DNA from 2 places in the Exiguobacterium acetylicum genome. Region 1 is predicted to be linked to the other one. Evidence: predicted binding sites of a transcription regulator. Region 1 holds the regulator's gene; the other holds the start of a gene.

Region 1 (3,751 bases):
CTCCATGCCCATTTCGATTTCCATCCGGCGCAGTGTCCGTTCTTGTTCTTGGAGATGTTCAAAGACGGTCAGCATCTCGTTCCAGATCGTCTCGTTCGATTCGAGACCACTGTCTTGCGCGAGATAACCGATTTTGACATCCTTGCCTTTCATGATGTCGCCCGAGTCATGACTGAGTTCGCCAGCAATGATTTTGAGCAAGGTCGATTTACCGGCACCGTTTCGTCCGACGAGCGCAATGCGGTCCCGCTCTTGTACTTCCAATTTGATATTTTCTAAAATCGGCTCGACGCCGAATGATTTCGAGAGTTGGTTGACTTGTAAGAGTATCATTTCCATCCATCCTTCCACCCTTTAGTCTATCACGAACAAAAGCGCGAGGTCCTGCGGAATATATTATTTGTGACTCTATGTGAAGTGGTTTACAATCAAGGAGAGTAGAAAGCTTTTTGCAAAGATTTGGGTGCCACGATGGATGTGGCCGAAGGGGGAACTGCAGGATGAATGGACCAGACACAAAAATTCCACAAGCGACAGCAAAACGGTTGCCGCTATATTATCGCTTCATCCAAAGTTTATACAATTCAGGCAAGCTCCGCGTCTCTTCTGCTGAGTTAAGCGAGGCGGTGAAGGTTGATTCAGCAACGATTCGTCGCGATTTTTCCTACTTTGGGGCATTAGGGAAGAAGGGGTATGGATATAACGTTCAACATCTCTTAACGTTTTTCCGCAAAACCTTGAATCAAGATGAGGTGACGAATGTTGCCTTAATCGGGGTCGGTCATCTCGGAACAGCGTTTGCAAATTATAACTTTTTAAAGAATAATAGTACTCGGATAGTCGTTGCGTTTGATGCGGACGAAGAGAAGGTCGGAACAACGACGCATGACGTTCCAATCTATCATGTTTCGGACATGAAAGAACAAATCGAAGCGAATCAGGTCGATGTTGCCATCTTGACGGTTCCATCCCAGTTCGCGCAGTCAGTAGCGGATGAGTTAGTCGAGTATGGTGTGACAGGCATCCTGAACTTTACGCCAGCGCGGTTGAACGTGCCAGCTAGCGTCCGGGTCCATCACATTGATTTATCGATCGAGTTGCAGTCGTTAGTTTATTTCATGAAGCATTATTCGCAATCAGCTGAAGGAGTGAAATCATAATGGAAAACCTTATTCCGCTCACACTAGGTATCGGACCTGCGAGCATCGGATTAATCGCGGTCGTCGCATTGATCATTTTCGGACCGAAGAAGTTACCAGAATTCGGACGCGCTGCAGGTCAGACATTGAAAGAGTTCAAGAATGCCACGAACGGCATCATGGACGACGATAAAAAGGACGAACCGAAAGAGAAGTGATTGAATCATGACGGTTGATCAAGAGCAAAGCATGACGTCGCACCTTGACGAACTGCGTAAGCGGATCGTCTGGTCGCTTATCATCGTCGTCGTCCTGTTCGCTGTCGCATTTCCGCTCGTCCGACCGCTCGTTCGCTTCTTGCAAGCGGACTTAAAAGAGCTCGGCATCGGTTTGAATGCCTTCAACGTCGCCGATCCTTTAATGTTGTATTTGAATCTTGCGTTCATCATTGCGCTGATTTTAGCGTCACCGTTCTGGATGTATCAACTCTGGGCATTCGTCCGACCAGGACTTTATGACAAGGAGCAAAAAGCGACATTGACGTATATTCCGGTCATCTTCTTTCTGTTTTTGGCTGGCGTAGCCTTCTCGTATTTCTGGTTGCTTCCCTTTTTGCTTGAAGTCTCAACGGATCTCGGGAAAGAGCTCGGAATCGAACAAGTCATCGGAGTCGAGAACTACTTCAGTTTCTTAATCCGGTTGACGATGCCGTTTGGTCTTCTGTTCCAATTGCCGGTCGTGACGATGTTCCTGACACGTCTTGGTCTCGTGACGCCATATTTCATGCGAAAGAATCGGAAATATGCGTACTTTGCGCTGTTCGTCGTTGCGGCATTGATCGCACCGCCGGACGTGACGTCACACTTGATGATCTCGGTTCCATTGTTCGTTCTCTATGAGATCAGCATCTTGATTTCTGCGCGGACGTACAAAAAGGTCTTGATCCTCGAGCAACAGGCAGAGCTTGAACGACAGGCGGATTTGATGCGTGAATTGAATAAATGAATCGTGAATTCCTTCCGACGATTTTGGAAGGGATTCTTTTTTATGAAAGCGTTATTTTTATATTGATAAAGCAGTTAGCGATGCGTATACTAAAGATAATTCATGGGGGCTTAGCTCAGCTGGGAGAGCGTTTGGCTGGCAGCCAAAAGGTCGTCGGTTCGATCCCGATAGTCTCCACCAATATCAAACATCCAACTCCTCGAGGCGTCGAGGAGTTTTTATTTTACTCCCAGTTAAATTCCTCAAAAATATAAAATGTCACGTAAAACAAATAAATTAAAAAAATAGGCAAATATAAATTGTTTATTTCCATTAAATTCATTAAACTAAATATACAGAATTTTCGTTTAACTGTTTTATCAGTAGTACTACTATGGTTTTACAGAAAAGGGGAAAACGAACGCATGAAGAAGAAGATTGCACTTATGGCAGCCGTCTTAATGACGTCTTCCAATCTAGTCAGTGCGCAAGGTGCACTGTCGTCGCAAGACAAAGCAACGGGTCAAAAACCGCAAGCACTCTCGCTGAAGAAATCGGGGCAAGAGAAGAACTACAAACAATCGGATAAAGTCCGTGTCGTCATCGAGATGGAAGAGAAGCCGGCGATTCAAATCGCCCAGGCTCAAAACAAGCGGTATAGCACATTGAGCAATGCCGAAAAAGAGTCGATCAAAGATCGTCTCGTCAACGTCCAAAAATCAGTCAAGTCAGCCATCGCTAAAAAGGCGATTCCCGTTACATATAAGGAAAGCTTCACAACCGTCATCAACGGATTCAGTGGTGAAGTCAAGTTCGGAGACATCGAAGACATCAAACAACTGAGCGGAGTCAAGAGCGTACATATCGCCCATGAATACGCGCGTCCGGAAGTTGCTAAAGGTGCCAAGCCAGACATGCTGTACAGCAAGGACATGGTCAATGCGAAGGAAACATGGCAGGACTATGGTTTTAAAGGGGAAGGAACAATCGTTGCCGTCATCGATACGGGAATCGATCCATCGCATAAGGACATGGTCTTGAGCCCAGAAACGAAGATCGATTTGACTTCTTCGAAAGTCGATAGTGCGAAAGAAACAAAAGGCTTAAAAGGAAAGTACTTCACGGAAAAAGTACCGTACGGCTATAACTATGCCGATCACGATAGCGAAATCCGTGATTTAGGTGCGGGCGCATCAATGCACGGGATGCACGTCGCGGGTACGGTCGGAGCAAACGGCGATGAAGCAAACGGCGGTATCAAAGGGGTCGCTCCGGAAACACAACTCCTCGCGATGAAAGTCTTCGGAAACGATCCAGGAATGCCATCGACATTCAGCGATATCTACATTAAAGCGATCGATGATGCAATTGCACTCGGAGCCGATGTCATCAACATGAGTCTCGGTTCGACGGCATCGTTCGTCAATGCAGATGATCCAGAACAACGCGCAATCGTCAACGCGATGAACAACGGTATCTTGTGTGCGATTTCTGCTGGTAACTCGGCATTCGCAGGTCATGGTGCAGGTAATCCGTACACAGCAAACCCGGATATCGGTGTCGTCGGTGCACCAGGTTTAACGAGCCAAGCACTCCAAGTCGCATCACTCGAAAATACGAAATTGACA
Region 2 (3,751 bases), 1.2 Mb from region 1:
CAACCCACGTCTCCGTAAGCACACACTTCACCGTGAAGTGAAATAATTGAGATGGAAGCCGTCACTTCGTGTGATGGCTTTTTTTGTGGAAAGGAAGACAGTCATGAATAAACAAGAAGTACGCCGTCTGATCAAAGAACGACTCGATGTGATGGAGAACCGTGCGGAGAAGGAACGATTGATTCACGAACATGTTTTGTTGTTACCTGAGTGGCAACAAGCGACCTGTGTCGCGATCACATTAGCTTTTCGAAATGAATGTGATACAAGAATGCTGATTGAACAGGCGTGGCAAGAGGGCAAGACGGTCTTGATACCAAAAGTAGTGGGAGACGAGATGGTCTTTTATGAACATGGACCAGAAGATCAACTGCAAGCAAATCAGATGGGGATTGCTGAACCGACCGCTTCAGCACGTCGGGCTTCACTTGCTCAAGCAGAGCTTTGTCTCGTTCCGGGTCGCGCCTATCGACGGGACGGATATCGTTTAGGGTGGGGAGGAGGCTATTACGATCGTGCACTCGTGACCTATGCAGGACGTAAAGTATCGATTGCCTTTTCTGAACAACTTCTTTCCGATTTTGAAGTCGAAGCCTTTGATATCCCAGTTGACTTGATCGTCACTGACTTAGAGGTCATCCGATGTTGAGTGCTACCATTTTGTTTTGTCTATTGCTTGCTTGGACCGGACGATCTTTTCGTTTATTGACGACAAGTGGTGCGATCATGACCCTGCTCGTCGGTAGTGGTGTCTCATTCGGATTTAGTTGGCAAGGATTAGTAGTACTTTTGCTCTTCTTTGGTAGCTCGAGCTTGTTATCGAAGGTCGGACGGTCCAGAAAACAATCGGTCGATTCCATCGTTGAGAAAGACGGCGCGCGTGACGGATGGCAGGTCCTTGCGAATGGAGGGGTAGCGTTTGTTGCTGCTTTAGCGTATGCCATGACGATGGATTTTGCGTATCTCTTGTTATTTCTATTCGTCATCGCAGCATCGAATGCTGATACGTGGGCATCCGAAATCGGACCGCTCTCAAAACGTGATCCATGGTCTCTCAAAACGTTACGACGGGTACCAGCAGGAACGAGTGGAGCGATGTCGCTGATTGGGACGGTCGGTACGATCGTAGGAGCTGCGTTCATCGCGATAGCAGCGCATTGGATATTTTCTCTTTCTTTAAGGGACGTCTTACTCGTAACAAGCATCGGTGTACTCGGGAGTCTGCTGGATACACTATTTGGAGCAGTAGGGCAACGTGTTTACCGATGTACGGTTTGTGGAGAATACACGGAAAAGCGAGAGCACCATGGTCAACCGACCGCTTATGTTTCGGGCATTCGATTTTTAGGGAATGATGCTGTCAATGTCTTAACGAGCGGTTTGGCAAGTGGAATCGGGTTTATCATCGTTCGATTCTGGTAACTGGAAAGTATATGAGTATGTAATTCCTTATGTTAGGATATCAATGACACAAAATGGACAAATGTGATTAATTTCACATGATACAAAGAATGTGAAAGATGTTACAATTTACTTGTGAGATAGTTAACAAACTCTTAGGACGAATGAAAGGGTGGACATAACGATATGGAATTACATGCGAAAGTGACACGGGTAGCCCTCATTGGAGCTGGTGCAGTCGGTTCAAGCTTTGCCTATCAGATGTCAACAGCTGGACTTTGTGAAGAACTTGTCATCATTGATGTCAACAAAGCCAAAGCAGAGGGCGAGGCAATGGACTTAAACCACGGAACACCATTTAGCTCTTCACCGATGCGAATATGGGCTGGTGACTACGCGGACTGCCGCGAAGCGGAAGTCGTCGTCATCACGGCAGGCGCTCCACAAAAACCAGGTGAGACAAGACTCGATCTCGTTGCAAAGAATGCCTTGATCATGAAAGAAATGATTCGTCAAATCATGGATTCTGGTTTTGATGGGATCATCGTTGTGGCTTCCAATCCGGTTGATATCATGGCGCATCTTGCCTGGAAATATTCTGGTCTTCCGAAATCCCGCGTATTTGGATCAGGAACGGTGCTGGATACAGCACGTCTGCGTCAAATGCTTGGAGAATACTTTCACATTGATTCCCGAAATGCCCATGCCTATATTCTTGGCGAACATGGTGACACGGAATTTGCAGCCTGGAGTAACAGCCGCATTTATGGAAAAACGATTGATGAACTACTTGCTGAAGACGATCGTTATTCTCAAGCAGATCTTGATCAAATCTACATCAACGTCCGAGATGCTGCTTATCATATCATCGAGCGCAAAGGGGCAACCTACTATGCGATTGGGCTTGGACTCGTTCGGATCGTTCGTGCCATCCTCGGAAATGAGAACTGTCTATTGACGGTCGGCGCCCATGTCGATGGGCAGTACGGCATTTCTGGTATCCATATTGGAGTTCCCGCCATCATCAATCGTCAAGGTGTGCGTGAAATCATTGAAGTTTCATTGACGGAAGAAGAGTTGAAGAAATTCCATCATTCTGCTGATGTATTACGTCAGACGCTTGAACCCGTCTTGCAAGGATAAGCGTACGTATCATGATGAAGGTATTACGAAATAAAGTAGCAAAAAACTTAAGTGTCGGACTTGCTTCATATTGTCCACACTTGAGTTTTTTTGATGTAGAGAACGAATACATAAAAAATCACATCTATTCGTCCAGTAGTAAAAAGAAAAAAATCTAGGTTTTATTTTACTAGAAAAGGGTTAAGTAAGAGATAGAAGCATTTTTACGTCATTTTTTTGTACGTCATGATACCCAAAAAGGAGAGAACCGACAGTCATGTATACTTTTCGAAAACTAACTAAAGAGGATGCAGAACAATACTGGAATCTACGCCTTGAGGGATTAAAAAATCATCCAGATGCATTCGGTCATTCGTTTGATGATGAACAGCAAACCCCGCTCCGCGAAGTACAAGAAGGACTTGAGGGAGAACCCGACTCCGATGAGGTTTGGCTTGGTATGTTCGACGGTGATACATTGTTTGGGTTTGGTCAGGTCAAACCATATGAATTGTCACGTGAATCGCATAAAGCGATGATTTCTGGAGTATACGTATCACCTGAATATCGCGGTGGTACTGGTCGCGCTTTAATGGAAGCCTTAATCGAGGAAGCGAAGAAGTTACCGGACGTCGAGCAAGTCATTCTTGCCGTTTTATCAGGGAACGAGGCCGCGCAAAATCTTTATGAGTCGCTCGGTTTTGAAGTATATGCCGAAGATCCAGATTCCGTAAAATTAGAAGACGGCACATATCGTGATGATATTTGGATGAAGAAGTACGTCTAATTTCTTCAGATGATGTGGAAAGAAGCTGTAGCAAAAAAAAGTGCTACAGCTTTTTCGCATGGTATCCGTAGGATATCAGTATCGGCAAAGAATGAATATTTGTTATCATGAGAACAAAGCGGATGTCACGTCGTAGTCCGATTGAAAGGGAGCGAATGAACATGAAAGAAGTCATACGTACGATTGAAGAGCTTGTCTCGATTCCGAGTCCAACAGGTTCGACAAAAGAAGCGATTACATATGTAGAAAAGCGATTGATCGCAGAAGGGGTCACGTATCGAAAACTTGAAAAAGGAGCGATTTTAGCGACACTACCTGGTGCTTCAACGCGTACGCGGTTACTGACGGCACACGTCGACACACTAGGAGCGATGGTGAAAGAGATTCTACCAACAGGACGACTTCGTTTATCACAACTAGGGGGATATGCTTGGACAGCGA

What was found. Region 1 encodes Rex, which represses fermentation and respiration genes when NADH is low (regulators of the CRP and FNR family bind a similar motif). Its sites were predicted from a motif close to TTGTGAAATATTTCACAA; they were not measured.
Region 2: a site for Rex is predicted at 1,484-1,501, ahead of K7G97_RS04770 (L-lactate dehydrogenase). Genes of this name have one in related genera too.

Annotation. Positions count from the first base shown of each region.
Region 1 covers NZ_CP082333.1:2,937,697-2,941,447, reverse strand. Annotated here, with positions in the region: gene K7G97_RS15120 (ATP-binding cassette domain-containing protein) at 1-333, opposite strand, end outside; gene K7G97_RS15115 (redox-sensing transcriptional repressor Rex) at 501-1,160, shown strand; gene K7G97_RS15110 (twin-arginine translocase TatA/TatE family subunit) at 1,160-1,357, shown strand; gene tatC (twin-arginine translocase subunit TatC) at 1,365-2,144, shown strand; tRNA gene K7G97_RS15100 (tRNA-Ala) at 2,249-2,324, shown strand; gene K7G97_RS15095 (S8 family serine peptidase) at 2,549-3,751, shown strand, end outside.
Region 2 covers NZ_CP082333.1:929,141-932,891, forward strand. Annotated here, with positions in the region: gene rpmG (50S ribosomal protein L33) at 1-46, shown strand, start outside; gene K7G97_RS04760 (5-formyltetrahydrofolate cyclo-ligase) at 104-649, shown strand; gene K7G97_RS04765 (DUF92 domain-containing protein) at 643-1,422, shown strand; gene K7G97_RS04770 (L-lactate dehydrogenase) at 1,588-2,544, shown strand; gene K7G97_RS04775 (GNAT family N-acetyltransferase) at 2,801-3,310, shown strand; gene K7G97_RS04780 (M42 family metallopeptidase) at 3,472-3,751, shown strand, end outside.